DNA from 3 places in the Macrococcus psychrotolerans genome. Region 1 is predicted to be linked to each of the others. Evidence: riboswitches for the same ligand, from Rfam matches in the RefSeq annotation. Region 1 holds a riboswitch; each other region holds the start of a gene.
The links. A riboswitch is a leader RNA that binds a small molecule or an ion and turns the genes downstream of it on or off. The one in region 1 is predicted to bind thiamine pyrophosphate.

Region 1 (4,220 bases):
ACAGATAAATCCTGGTTCACATCTATCGATCTGACTATCGTAGCAGGTTTCTGATTTAAAACGAGTATACGGTTACTCATCTTAATTGCTTCATCAATACTATGTGTAATCATCAGCACCGTTTTATCACTCTCCAATAATAAAGACCTCAACCAGATCTGCATATCATTACGTGTTATTTCATCCAATGCTGAAAATGGTTCATCCAGTAACAGTAATTGATGTTCTGTATTTAATGCACGTAGGAATGAAACACGCTGCTTCATTCCCCCAGAAAGCTCATTGGGGTATCTATCTTTAATGGAAGTGAAGCCTGCTCTTTCTAACAATTGTTCTGATTTATTCACGCTATCATTCGCACTGATCTCTGTTGCGAGGTTAATGTTTTGTATCACTGTACGCCATGGCATCAGTGAGTGTGTCTGAGGCATAAAGGACACATGTCCTGTTTTCCCATTGATACGTTCCCCTTGCAATAAGCACTCGCCACTTGAAGGGATGAGTAATCCGCCGATAATATTTAATATCGTACTCTTACCGCTGCCACTCGGGCCGATCAATGCAACAATCTCACCTTTATTCAGTTCTAGGTTAATATTATTAATTACAATATCTTTATCGTAACGATGCATAATATCGTTAAGTTGAATAATAGGAATCATCGTTGCCACCTCAATACAATACGCTGAATAATATATATAACAAGATAAATGACCATAGCAAAGATAATGATCCAGACAATTGCTACAAACACCTGATCTACTTGAAATGCACGCTGAGCTATAAGCATAAATTTACCTAAACCTTTATCACTGCCAAGCCATTCAGAAATGATTGCACCCATTACTGAGTATGTGCCAGCAATCTTTAATCCATTAAAGAAATAAGGCATACTATTTGGCCATTCAAGCTTTTTGAAACGTTCAAGACGCGTTGCCCCCATCATCTTCATATATTTCTCTAATTCTTTATCTGTCTCATTAAATCCTTCAAGTAAGCTCACAGTTATCGGAAAGAAACACACAAGTGTTATCACGATAAGTTTCGGCAATATTCCAAATCCGAACCAAATGACTAGTAGTGGTGCAATGACGATAACGGGTACATTCTGACTCATTATGAGCAATGGATAGACATACTCATGCAGCCCAGGGATTAAACGTAATAGTACGGCTACAGTAATACCGCATAATACCGAGCAAATAATGCCTAATATAACGAGTAATATAGTCGGATATAAATGCACATGATATGTGTTAAAGTCATTAAAGAAGCTGATAAATATTACGCTTGGCGCAGGTAACGTATATGCATCAACTTGTAGTAACCGAACGAGCAGTTCCCAAAAATAAAGTAGTACTATAAAAAATAGAAAAAACTTAACATATTTCATCATCTATACTTCTGTACAAGCACATCCATCGATACTTCTTCGGCATGATAAAACTTTACTTGTGAAATAATAGATGGACACCCCATTTCACGCATCTCTTTATTCATTAATTCGATTAACTTAAGCAACTCATTCATGTTCCCCTCAATTGATGTTTCAAGCGGATTCACGATGTACTTTAAGTTTGATGCTTCAATCACTTCAATTGCGCGATCAACATATGGAATTACATCTTCACCATTTGGCGTCTTCGGAATAATTTGTATGCTCATTATTGTATCTGCCATTATTTACCCTCCACATATTCATTTGTAAATGCATCTTTAGCAATGAAGTCTTTAGTAATCACTTTGTTATCTTTCATAAACTGTCCAAAATTCTTCCAGATACGTTCTTCCTGATAGCCCCAGTATTTCGCATCATCCTGATATTTAGGTGACAAATATTTTTGTGATGCATATACGAGCTTTTCTTGTTTTTTAAGTTCTGGAACAGACTTCATCAAAATATCTGCACTCTCTTTGTCATGTTTAATTGAATACTCATAACCTTCTTTAAGTGCGGTCATAAATTTCTTAGCTGTCTCACCATTTGATTTTAAATACTTTTCATTTGCAATAACGACAGGTGTGTAATAATCCAGATTTTTATCGTAATCAATTAAATACTGCATATTTACATCGATATTACGTGTTTCTGCTTCGATTCCAGTCCATCCATAATAAACCCATGCGAAATCGATATTCTTCTTAGATGCAGTAAAGAAATCAGTATTTCCCATATTGATAATTTTAGTGTCTTTCACTGATGCTCCGTCTTTTTTCATAACTGCATCAATCATTGGCTGTTCAATCGGTGCACCCCATCCACCGTATGTTTTCCCTGCATAATCTTTCGGTGATTTAATATTCTTATCTTTCAAGCTCATAAATCCACTCGTATTATGCTGGATAATTGCTCCAATCGATTTCACTGGAATGCCTTCAGAACGTGATTGCGTCACTGTTTCCTGTGCACTAATTCCGAACTGAACATCTTTTTTGTTTGCTGCGATAAGCTGATCGGCATTCACTTCACCAGGTGTCTTAATTTCAACATCTAAACCCTGTTTGTCAAAGTAACCTTTCTCTTGTGCTACATATAGTCCTGTATGATTTGTATTCGGCGTCCAGTCCAGCATAATCGTCACTTTTTCTTTCTTATCTTCCTTACCTTTATCGGCTGACTGATCTCCACAGCCTGCTAGTAAAATGACACAACTCGCACTTAACAATAACTTTTTATTCATATTAGCCTCCAAAAAAACACAACCTGATTGCAGGTTGTGTCAGTTGACACTTCCCTACGCTGGTATAATCCAGATCAGGTATATAAGGGTTTAGGACGAATCCAATCTCAGAATAACTCCCCTAGTGTTTAAAAATTTATATTATTTTGTACTGTTTTAGTATAACAGCTTTATTATAAATAAGGTACAGATACTTAGTTTTTATTTGAACTGAGCCATTAAAGCATCAAATTCCTCTTGTTTAATATTTAGATCTGCTTTTGTTAAGTTCTCACTGTAGCCATCAATTTGTGATTCGTACGTCGGTGCATCGGTATCCTGATACACGATACCTGTAACAAGCCCATCTTGTTCGTGTACTGTATTGATCGCCAGCTGTTTATTGGTATGATCATAATCTTCAATATCAGCAAGTTTCGTCAAATTTTCTTTAAACCAGTCATACGTATTTACTTTGTTGTATGTGACACACGGAGAAAATACATTGACGAATGAGAATCCTTTATGATTAACTGCCGCTTCAATAATTGATGTTAAATCTTTTATATCACTAGAAAAGCTTTGTGCGACAAAAGTTGCGCCACTTGCAAGTGCAAGTTCAAGCGGAGAAACATGCTTCTCAATCGAGCCTTTTGGCGTTGTCTTAGTGACAAATCCATGTGCTGAACTTGGTGATGTCTGTCCTTTAGTCAGTCCATAAATTTGATTATCCATTACAATATACGTGATATCAATATTTCTACGTAGCGCATGAATCGTATGCCCCATACCAATCGCAAAACCATCACCATCTCCACCGGAAGCGATAACTGTAAGCTCCTGGTTTGCCATCTTCACACCTTGTGCCATCGGTAATGCTCGACCATGGATCGAATGCACACCATATGAATTTACGTATCCAGACAGACGTCCAGAACAGCCGATACCTGTTATTAACGCGAGCTGTTCTGGTTCTAAGCCGATGTTCGCACATGCTTTTTGTATCGCCGCTTGTACTGAGAAGTCCCCACAGCCAGGACACCAGTTCGGTTTCACATTATTTCTGAAATCTTTAAATGTTGCCATCTATATTAACTCCTTTAATATTGCGTTGATTTTCTCTTCAATTTCGTGAGGTAAGTAAGGTGTACCATCATACTTACTCATCTGAATCATCTTACCTTGATGATTCGTATTCATCTTGATAATCTGTCCAAGTTGTCCGTTAAAGTTATGTTCAACAACAATCACTTTCTTCACTTTATCTATCGCTTGCTGAACCTCTTCTGTCGGAAACGGATGAAGTTGTTTCATATGCAGATGGTTTACCTTTCCTTCTACACGATGGATTGCTTCATCAATCGCTCCATACGTTGAAATATAACCAATCACTAACACATCTGCATCTTCATGATACGTATTGTATACAACAGGTTCAGTAATCTTCAGCTGTTCTAATTTACGCATACGTTTTTCCATCTGCTTTGCACGGTTTACGGGAGATTCGCTCGGCTTTCCTTCTTCGTTATGTTCAACACCTGTAACATGATGGATACCGTT
Region 2 (4,220 bases), 830 kb from region 1:
CTAGACCTGTCCCGATAGGTGAGCCGAGTGGCATTATTGCATGTGCACCAAGCGTTTCAAGTTTCTTCGCAAGTACAACATCACATTGAATGTAAGGACAGACAATAAATCCTCTCTCTAGCAGAATTTCACACGCTTTATACGTCTCAATCGCATCGGGTAATAATGTTTTACCGTCCCCAATAATTTCAACTTTGATCATATCGCACATCCCTGCAGCTCGGGCGATCTCAGCAATTTTTACAGCCTCTTCTGCAGTCTTAGCGCCGGCTGTATTAGGGAATGTAATATATTTATCTAAATCAACAGATTCTAATGGATTCGGTAAGTCTTTATCATAGAGGTTCATGCGTCGCACAGCGAACGTTAATGCATTCGTTTCGCTTGCATCTACCGCTTCACGCTGTATATCACCATTTTCAAATTTTCCTGTACCAAGGATGAGTCTCGATTCAAGTTCTATTGGTCCAATCTTTAGCATATTAACCGCCTCCTACAAATTCTAATAATTCTAATCGTTGTTCTGGTCTAATTTCAGTCTCATCCCACTTGTCTTTTTGTACGGGCATATCATCGATTACGATAACCGCACGCTTTAAATCGATATTCAAAGTTTCTAAAAATGGAACAAGCATCGTTTCTTGTGTTTCGTACAATTCATCATTTAAGTATAGTTTCATGTATATCCTCCAGTTTAAAATGATCTTTATATTTCATTGCAAGCGGATGCTGTTTATCGAACATAAGTTTATGCATCAGTGCTCCGGTAATCTTCGATAAGAGGATGCCATTACGATAATGACCGGTTGCGACAAATAGATTATCACGGACCTCATCGATTACTGGTCGCTGCAGTGGGTTATCGGGACGAAAGCCGCATCTGCTATCGACAATTTCACCATTCATGAGTTCTGGTAATAGGTCCAGCGTCATTTCTTTTAGCCAGTCGATACCTTCTTCACTTACTGTATTGTCACCATTCATCGATGTCGTTGCACCTATCACATATAAATCATCTGACTTCGGTACGATATAATGCCCATTTGTCTGGAACAATGTCTCTTTCATATCTAATGTATGGTGATGTATCGTCATCACTTCACCTTTTACACCGTGCATTTCAAGATGGATACCAAGAGATTTAAGGATGTCACCTGAATACATACCTGCTGCAACGACGATTTGCTGTGCTTCATATGTTTGCGAGCTGGTACGCACATTAAATCCATCATTTGCTTTCACGTCTATTACGCGATCGTGAATAAACGTAACATCTTCATTTAATGTCATGAGTGCCTGATGGTATTTAACAGCATTGACTTGTCCATCTGTCGGAATCCACATCGCAAGGTCATGATTGCGGATATAACCATGTGCAAACTCATCCAAACGATTTTTAACTAACTCTGTTGTCTTAAACTGTGCATTAAGAAAATCATACTGTTGAAGTAAAGATTCATGCTCGCCATGTGAAGCAATCTTTAATAAACCATGCTGCTGATAATCGATTACATAACCTAAATGTGCCAATTCATCAGCAAAATCTTTCATCATATGTTGCCCTTCCATAGAAAACTGGAAGAGAGGGGAATCAGAATAAAATTCATTTTGTGCACCAAGCATACCGCCAGCAGCATGCGTCGCTCTGCATCTACTAAAATCATCAATAATGGCAATCGAAATACCTTCTTGTTTTAAGTGATAGCATATACTCTGGCCAATAATGCCGCCACCGATAATTAAGACATCGAATTTCGTAACAACCACTCCTTTCGAACGTGCTCAAGATGTGCCTTATGCTGAAACAAACGAATACCACTGAATCCACTAAATCGAGTATCAAGCTGATGTATCGTATGTTCATCGATACCACCGATTGCAACAATCGGGATATCATATGAAAGTACTGTGCCAATTACAGACGCACTTTGAGGTGTGAGACCTGGCTTTGAAGGCGTAGGGAAGACGTGACCGAATATACAGTAATCAAGCACGCCATCAATCAGGCGCACGCTGTCCTCACTGTGCACACTCATACCGACACGAAATTCAGGATGTTGTTGCTTGAATGCTATCGCATCACCAGCACGCTCCTTAAAATGGATGCGTGTCAGACCATGCTTTATCATCAAATGAGGTGTATTATGCACAATAATCTTAGAAGGATCTATGTGCCGTTTCAACTGCATAATAAATACATCCAGCGCATCATCACACGCATCTAGACGTAGAATCACACCATCAATCAAAGCTTCTACATCCACAATCGACTGTATAACAGCATCACTCGGTTCCACGAATGGTGTAATCATATAAAACATAAGCAACCTCCAAAAAAAGACCACCCGCAAACAAACTACGGGTGGTCAAAATATATAAAAAATATATAAATATTTATAATTATATAAATGATAACTGCTTCCCTACGTTGGAATTATCCAAATCAGGTTATGAGAGTCAGACAAAGTCTTCTCAGCTCTAAGAGCACCCCTAGCCATATTCGATTATGTAATTAAGAATAGCACTCAATGGCTGATAATTCAAACTTCTAAATTTAAATGATAAAATAGAAAAAGAAAGGGGATGTAAAAATGAATGAAATAAATGAAAAACAATTAGCAGCATTGCTAGATGAACACGCTGAACTGCGTGAAAATATGAGTAACGGTGAACGAGATGATATAGATGAAGCACAATTAAAACAAGTAACGATGGGTAGATTACAAGAAGAACGCATGACATCTGAAGAAATATTAAGAGAAATCGATGAACAGGAATCACTAGATATAGAGAACGAAATCGCACATAAAGAAGTGCATATCTTCAAATATGTAATGTATACGATTGAAATCTATAAAGACGTCGAACTTACACTAGACAGACTTAGAAATTTAATGGCACATGAATATGCAGAGATGACAGAAGAAAGTCTGATTCATTATCTTAAAGACTATGAATCAGCAGGATATATCCGACTGAACGAAACAAAAACAGGTGTTACAGTATCTAAAACATTTCTCGGGGAATGTGCTTTAGCGTTAGTGAAATAAAGAAGCGGCTTGATTAGTGGCTTTTATTTGCTTACAAAAATATAAATATTAATAATTTATAATATCAAATACTTAGAAGAAAGATTAAGACATGCCTGTCATTCCAACAACTCAATATGTATAGATTAACCATAAAATAAACTTTTATAAATAATTATAAAGATATAAGGAAGGATAGCATGAATTCTAAAATAAGAAGTATGACTGAAGATGATATTCCAAAGATACAACACATTGCAAAACTCAGCTGGCATGATACATATGAAGGAATAATACCGCTTCATATACAAGATAATTTTTTAGAGATGGCCTACAGTTCATCTATGTTAGAAAAAAGGTTAGCGTTGACGAAAATGTATGTAGCAGAATTCGAAGATCAAGTTGTAGGCTTTGCAAATTTCAGCAAACCAGATGAGAATGGTATAGCTGAACTGGCTGCTATTTACTTACTCCCGGACTACCAAAATTTAAGGATAGGTAGCACGCTTATAAAGCATGGAATTTCACAGATGGAAGGAATAAAGTTTATAGACGTTGTAGTAGAGAAAGAAAATAAGGTTGGCTATAATTTTTATAAAAAATTTGGTTTTTTAGTACAGGACGAATTTGAAGATGATTTTGACAGTCACATATTGAAGTCGGTAAAAATGAGGTTAACATTATGAATACATTCCATATAGCTCTTAAACGTTTACCTGAAGAAGTGCAGGAGATGATTATGGACAAAAAGTTAAATGATGTACTTATGTATTTTATGGAACATGAAGTACAAGATTATTATTTGATGAAATACTTATCAAATATTGCACATCTTAAAGATGAAGTAGAATATCATGAAATGGTCGCAAGTATTTACCATTTTCATTTCAACTATGAAGTTGATGCATATGATGCAGCTTATTATCATTACTGGCGTTCGTTAGAGCTTACATCTTTTAACGATATAGAATTATTAGAAGAGTTTCTTCAAATTCTGGATGAACCTGATTTTGATATTATAGAAGAGGAAAATATTGAATATGTAAAAAATCAGATAAGACTATTAGAAAAGGAGTCTATTATCAGAATTTGATGATACGATAAAACCCCCAACATATAAATGTTGGGGTTTTATCATAGTCTTTATAGAGTACGATTCTCTCATATCATTTGTTGCCTATAGAATATCAT
Region 3 (4,220 bases), 830 kb from region 1:
CACCATTTCATTACTCACATTTAACCCTCATTCAAATACACCCCATACCCCCCAGTAGCGCTGTGCTGAACGCTACTGGGGGGTTCGATGTTAAATTGATATGCTTTTGTAATATATTTGTAATTATAAATCATCTTCCTGTAACCAAAGAAATATCAATACGTGTTAAATTTATATCATTCAATAAAAGACAAATATAATTATTAATATAAATTAAGAAAATTATCGGAGGCAACACTCACAATGAAAAAAATTACTGCACTTACAGGAATGGCAATTTTAGCTACAGGAATTTCAGCACAGGCAGATGCAAAAGAACATACAGTAACTTATGGGGAGTCACTTTGGTCAATCGCAGATAAATATGACACTACAGTTGAAAGAATTAAAAAAATTAACAAAATAGAATCAGATATCATCTTACCGAATCAAAAATTAGAAGTATTAGTTAAAGGTAAATATGAAGTCCAAAAAGGAGACACTTTAGAGAAGATCGCTAAAAAGTTTGATACTAAAGTTGCAGATTTAAAGAGATGGAACAATATTGAAACAAATAAAAATCTTAAAGTAGGTAAACTGATTGTTGTTGATAAAGAGGAAAAAAGACAAATCGTTACGCAAACAGCTGCTCAGCAAGCACCAGTAACTGTACAACAACCAGTGGCGTATCAAGCACCGGTAGTCAAAGCCCCAGAGCAAACAGCTAAACCGGCAGCACAACAACCAGTAGAGCAACCAGTCCAACAAGTAGCACAAGAGCAAGTAGCGCAACCAGTGGCACAAAAGCCAGTGCAACAAGCACCGGTCCAACAAGTAGCACAAAAGCCAGTAGAGCAAGCACCGGTCCAACAAGCAGCACAAAAGCCAGTCCAGCAAGCAGCTCCTGCTGGAAACTCATCAATGGATGCACATTTACGCGTTATCGCACAACGTGAATCAGGTGGCAACCCTAATGCTGTTAATGCATCTGGATATTACGGATTATTCCAATTTTCACCATCAACATGGGCATCTGTAGGTGGAACAGGAAATCCTGCAAATGCTTCAGTTGAAGAACAATGGAAACGTGCAAGAATATTATATCAAACTGCTGGAGCTTCTCAGTGGTCAACGGCGTATTAATTAGTCAGAAATTTAACATAACACTTAATCTTTTATATTGTTGCAACCTATGAAATATGAAATTTTAATGTAGTTAACGTATTAAAAATTGTAGATAATCTTTAGGAGGACTTTTCCAGATGAAAAAACTTTTAGCGGTAACGACAGTATTTGCAGTAGGTGGAACATTTGCAGCGACTCAAGCGGATGCAGCACAATATAGAGTAAAAAGTGGGGATTCTTTATGGAAAATCTCTCAAATCTATGGGACGTCAGTTCAAGCATTAAAGCATGAGAATGGATTGAGATCTAACTTAATTCATGTGAATCAAGTATTAAATATTAATGAGAATACAACAAAACGAAATACTTATAAATCAACATATAAATCTGCATACACAGCACCTGTAACTACAGGTTCATATTACCGCATCGTTCCTGGAGATACTTTGGGCAAGGTTGCATCACGTTACGGTGTATCTGTTGCGCAGCTTAAAGCATGGAATGGTTTGCATTCAGATTTAATTATTGCTGGACGTACATTGAAGGTTAATGGACCGGCTGTAGCAGCTGCACCCGTTACAAGAACAGCATATCAAGCACCAGTTAAACGTGCTGTTGCTAAGTCAGCATACCAAGCACCAGTAAGACAGACTGTTTATAAGGCATCGACGACAAAGCGTGTGACTACGACAAGGACACAAGCACCGGCTGTTCGTGTGAACAACGGATTAAACTGGGCAGCATTAGCAAGATGTGAATCTGGTGGCAATCCATCAATTAATACAGGAAATGGCTACTATGGAATGTATCAGTTCAATTTACAGACATGGCGTGGTGTCGGTGGAAGTGGTTATCCACACCAAGCTTCTGCAGCAGAGCAAACGAAACGTGCTCAAATTTTATACAATATGCGCGGTGCGCAGCCATGGCCAGTATGTGGGGCACGTTTATAGTAACGATATTAGAACTCTAAGGTGTATTCACTTTAAAGTTCTTTTTTTGCATTAATCCATTAACTTCGTTACACTAATATTAATATACACACTAGGGGTGCCTTGCGCTGAGACGGCTTTTGCCGAACCCTTTACCTGATCCGGATAATGCCGGCGTAGGAAAGTCGTGCTAAGTACCCGTTATGTGTATTTAACCTATTTCCTATCAGGAGATAGGTTTTTATTTTTAGGAGGGATAACGTGTTTACGAGACAGTTGAAAAAAGAAGTAGAACCGATTATTGAATCGATTTATAATGATCCTTTTATTCAAGGTATTATTCATGGGGATCTAAAGAAAGAAGCAGTAAAACATTACTTAAAGGCAGATAGTTTATATTTAAACGAGTTTGCAAAGATATATAGCCTACTTATTCCGAAACTTAATGATAGAGAAGGAATTCAGTTCTTACTCGGCCAAATCGATTTTGTTATGAATGGTGAAGTGGATGCGCACTATACATTAGCAGACTATGCAGGTGTTGATTATAAGACAGTGATTGAAGAAGGAGAATGGTATCCATCAAGTGATCATTATATTAAGCATATGTATTACAATGCCTACCGCTATAGTGATGCGAGCTTTACGATATGTGCGATGGCACCTTGTCCATATGTCTATCAGCAGCTGGCACTAAAGATTGCTGAACGTAATGACCTGGAAGGTAATCCGCTAAAACCTTGGGTCGACTTTTATTGTACAAATATGGATGAGCTTATCGGTCATTTAGATCGCTGGGTAGATGAGTTCAGTGAAACAGCTTCTGATGAAGAACTAAATATATTAAGAAAGAACTTTGTTGAAAGCTGTATTCATGAGAAGCGCTTCTTTAATATGTCCTATAACATTGAAACATGGGAGGGCTATTGATGAAAACAGCATTATCGATTGCCGGAACCGATCCTACAGGAGGTGCTGGGACGACAGTAGACTTGAAAGTCTTTCAGTCACGCGGCGTATACGGGATGAGTGTAGTAACAAGTCTTGTTGCACAGAATACATTAGGCGTGCAGGATGTCTTTAACCAGCCTGTGGACATTATACAGAAACAACTTGAAAGTGTATATTCAGACATTGTTCCGGATGCAGTAAAGACAGGGATGTTAGCAACAAGTGCAGTGATGGACGTGGTGAGGCCGTATATAGAACGTTATAACATCCCGTATGTCATCGATCCTGTGATGGTGGCTAAAAGTGGAGATTTGTTGCTTGATGAAAATGGTCAAAATGCTGTGCGTACAAAATTACTGGATATTGCGACAGTGGTGACACCAAATATACCTGAACTAGAGAAAATTGTTGAAATGAAGGTGGAATCAGAAGAAGATATCTCACGTGCAGGAAAAATATTTATCGATGAAATTGGTTCTCGAAGCGTACTTATCAAAGGTGGACACTTAAAGGGAGATGCGACAGACTATCTCTTCACAAAGACGGGATTAATTACTTTGCCTGGAGAACGTTATAATACGAAGCACACACATGGCACGGGCTGTACTTATTCAGCTGTCATCACAGCAGAACTTGCCAAAGGGAAGAGTATAGAAGATGCTGTGCGATTAGCGAAGCGCTATATGGATATGGCCATTAAGTACACTCCTGGAATTGGTCATGGCCAGGGCCCAGTAAATCACTTTAAGTTTCAGGAGGTTGAATAATGACAAAACTCACTCAACTTCGTAAAGACAACCCGTTGATCATCTGTATTACGAATGATGTCGTCAAAAACTTTACAGCGAACGGTCTGCTCGCACTTGGTGCAAGCCCTGCGATGGCGACAGAACGTCAAGAAATGGATGAGTTTTTAGCGTATGCTGGTGCGTTACTGATCAATATAGGGTCAATTGAAGAAGGGGATAAGGAAAACATGTTACAAGCGGCTGCATTTGCAAATAAACATCATGTACCTATCGTACTTGATCCTGTCGCTTGTGGTGCATCTAAGTTTCGTAAAGACTTCTGCTTAAAATTGCTGAACGAGCATCATATTAGTGTCATTCGTGGGAATGCGTCAGAGCTTGCAGCATTAACAGAAGATGCCGCAATGAAAGGGACAGATGCAGATCAATCGCTATCGACTGAAAGCGTTGCGCGAAGAGCATATGATAAGTTCAATACTGCGAT

Region 2: another riboswitch for thiamine pyrophosphate. It lies ahead of QA539_RS00715 (thiamine phosphate synthase); the one in region 1 lies ahead of QA539_RS04885 (ABC transporter substrate-binding protein).
Region 3: another riboswitch for thiamine pyrophosphate. It lies ahead of tenA (thiaminase II); the one in region 1 lies ahead of QA539_RS04885 (ABC transporter substrate-binding protein).

Annotation. Positions count from the first base shown of each region.
Region 1 is NZ_CP124591.1:972,882-977,101, reverse strand. It holds gene QA539_RS04900 (ABC transporter ATP-binding protein) at 1-662, opposite strand, end outside; gene QA539_RS04895 (ABC transporter permease) at 659-1,393, opposite strand; gene QA539_RS04890 (thiamine-binding protein) at 1,393-1,680, opposite strand; gene QA539_RS04885 (ABC transporter substrate-binding protein) at 1,680-2,681, opposite strand; TPP riboswitch at 2,716-2,814, opposite strand; gene QA539_RS04880 (2-oxoacid:ferredoxin oxidoreductase subunit beta) at 2,883-3,746, opposite strand; gene QA539_RS04875 (2-oxoacid:acceptor oxidoreductase subunit alpha) at 3,747-4,220, opposite strand, start outside.
Region 2 is NZ_CP124591.1:143,310-147,529, forward strand. It holds gene QA539_RS00700 (thiazole synthase) at 1-481, opposite strand, end outside; gene thiS (sulfur carrier protein ThiS) at 483-680, opposite strand; gene QA539_RS00710 (NAD(P)/FAD-dependent oxidoreductase) at 661-1,767, opposite strand; gene QA539_RS00715 (thiamine phosphate synthase) at 1,740-2,321, opposite strand; TPP riboswitch at 2,404-2,502, opposite strand; gene QA539_RS00720 (hypothetical protein) at 2,592-3,050, shown strand; gene QA539_RS00725 (GNAT family N-acetyltransferase) at 3,230-3,715, shown strand; gene QA539_RS00730 (hypothetical protein) at 3,712-4,122, shown strand.
Region 3 is NZ_CP124591.1:1,801,818-1,806,037, reverse strand. It holds gene QA539_RS09435 (LysM peptidoglycan-binding domain-containing protein) at 244-1,122, shown strand; gene QA539_RS09430 (LysM peptidoglycan-binding domain-containing protein) at 1,242-2,057, shown strand; TPP riboswitch at 2,141-2,236, shown strand; gene tenA (thiaminase II) at 2,298-2,966, shown strand; gene thiD (bifunctional hydroxymethylpyrimidine kinase/phosphomethylpyrimidine kinase) at 2,966-3,754, shown strand; gene thiM (hydroxyethylthiazole kinase) at 3,754-4,220, shown strand, end outside.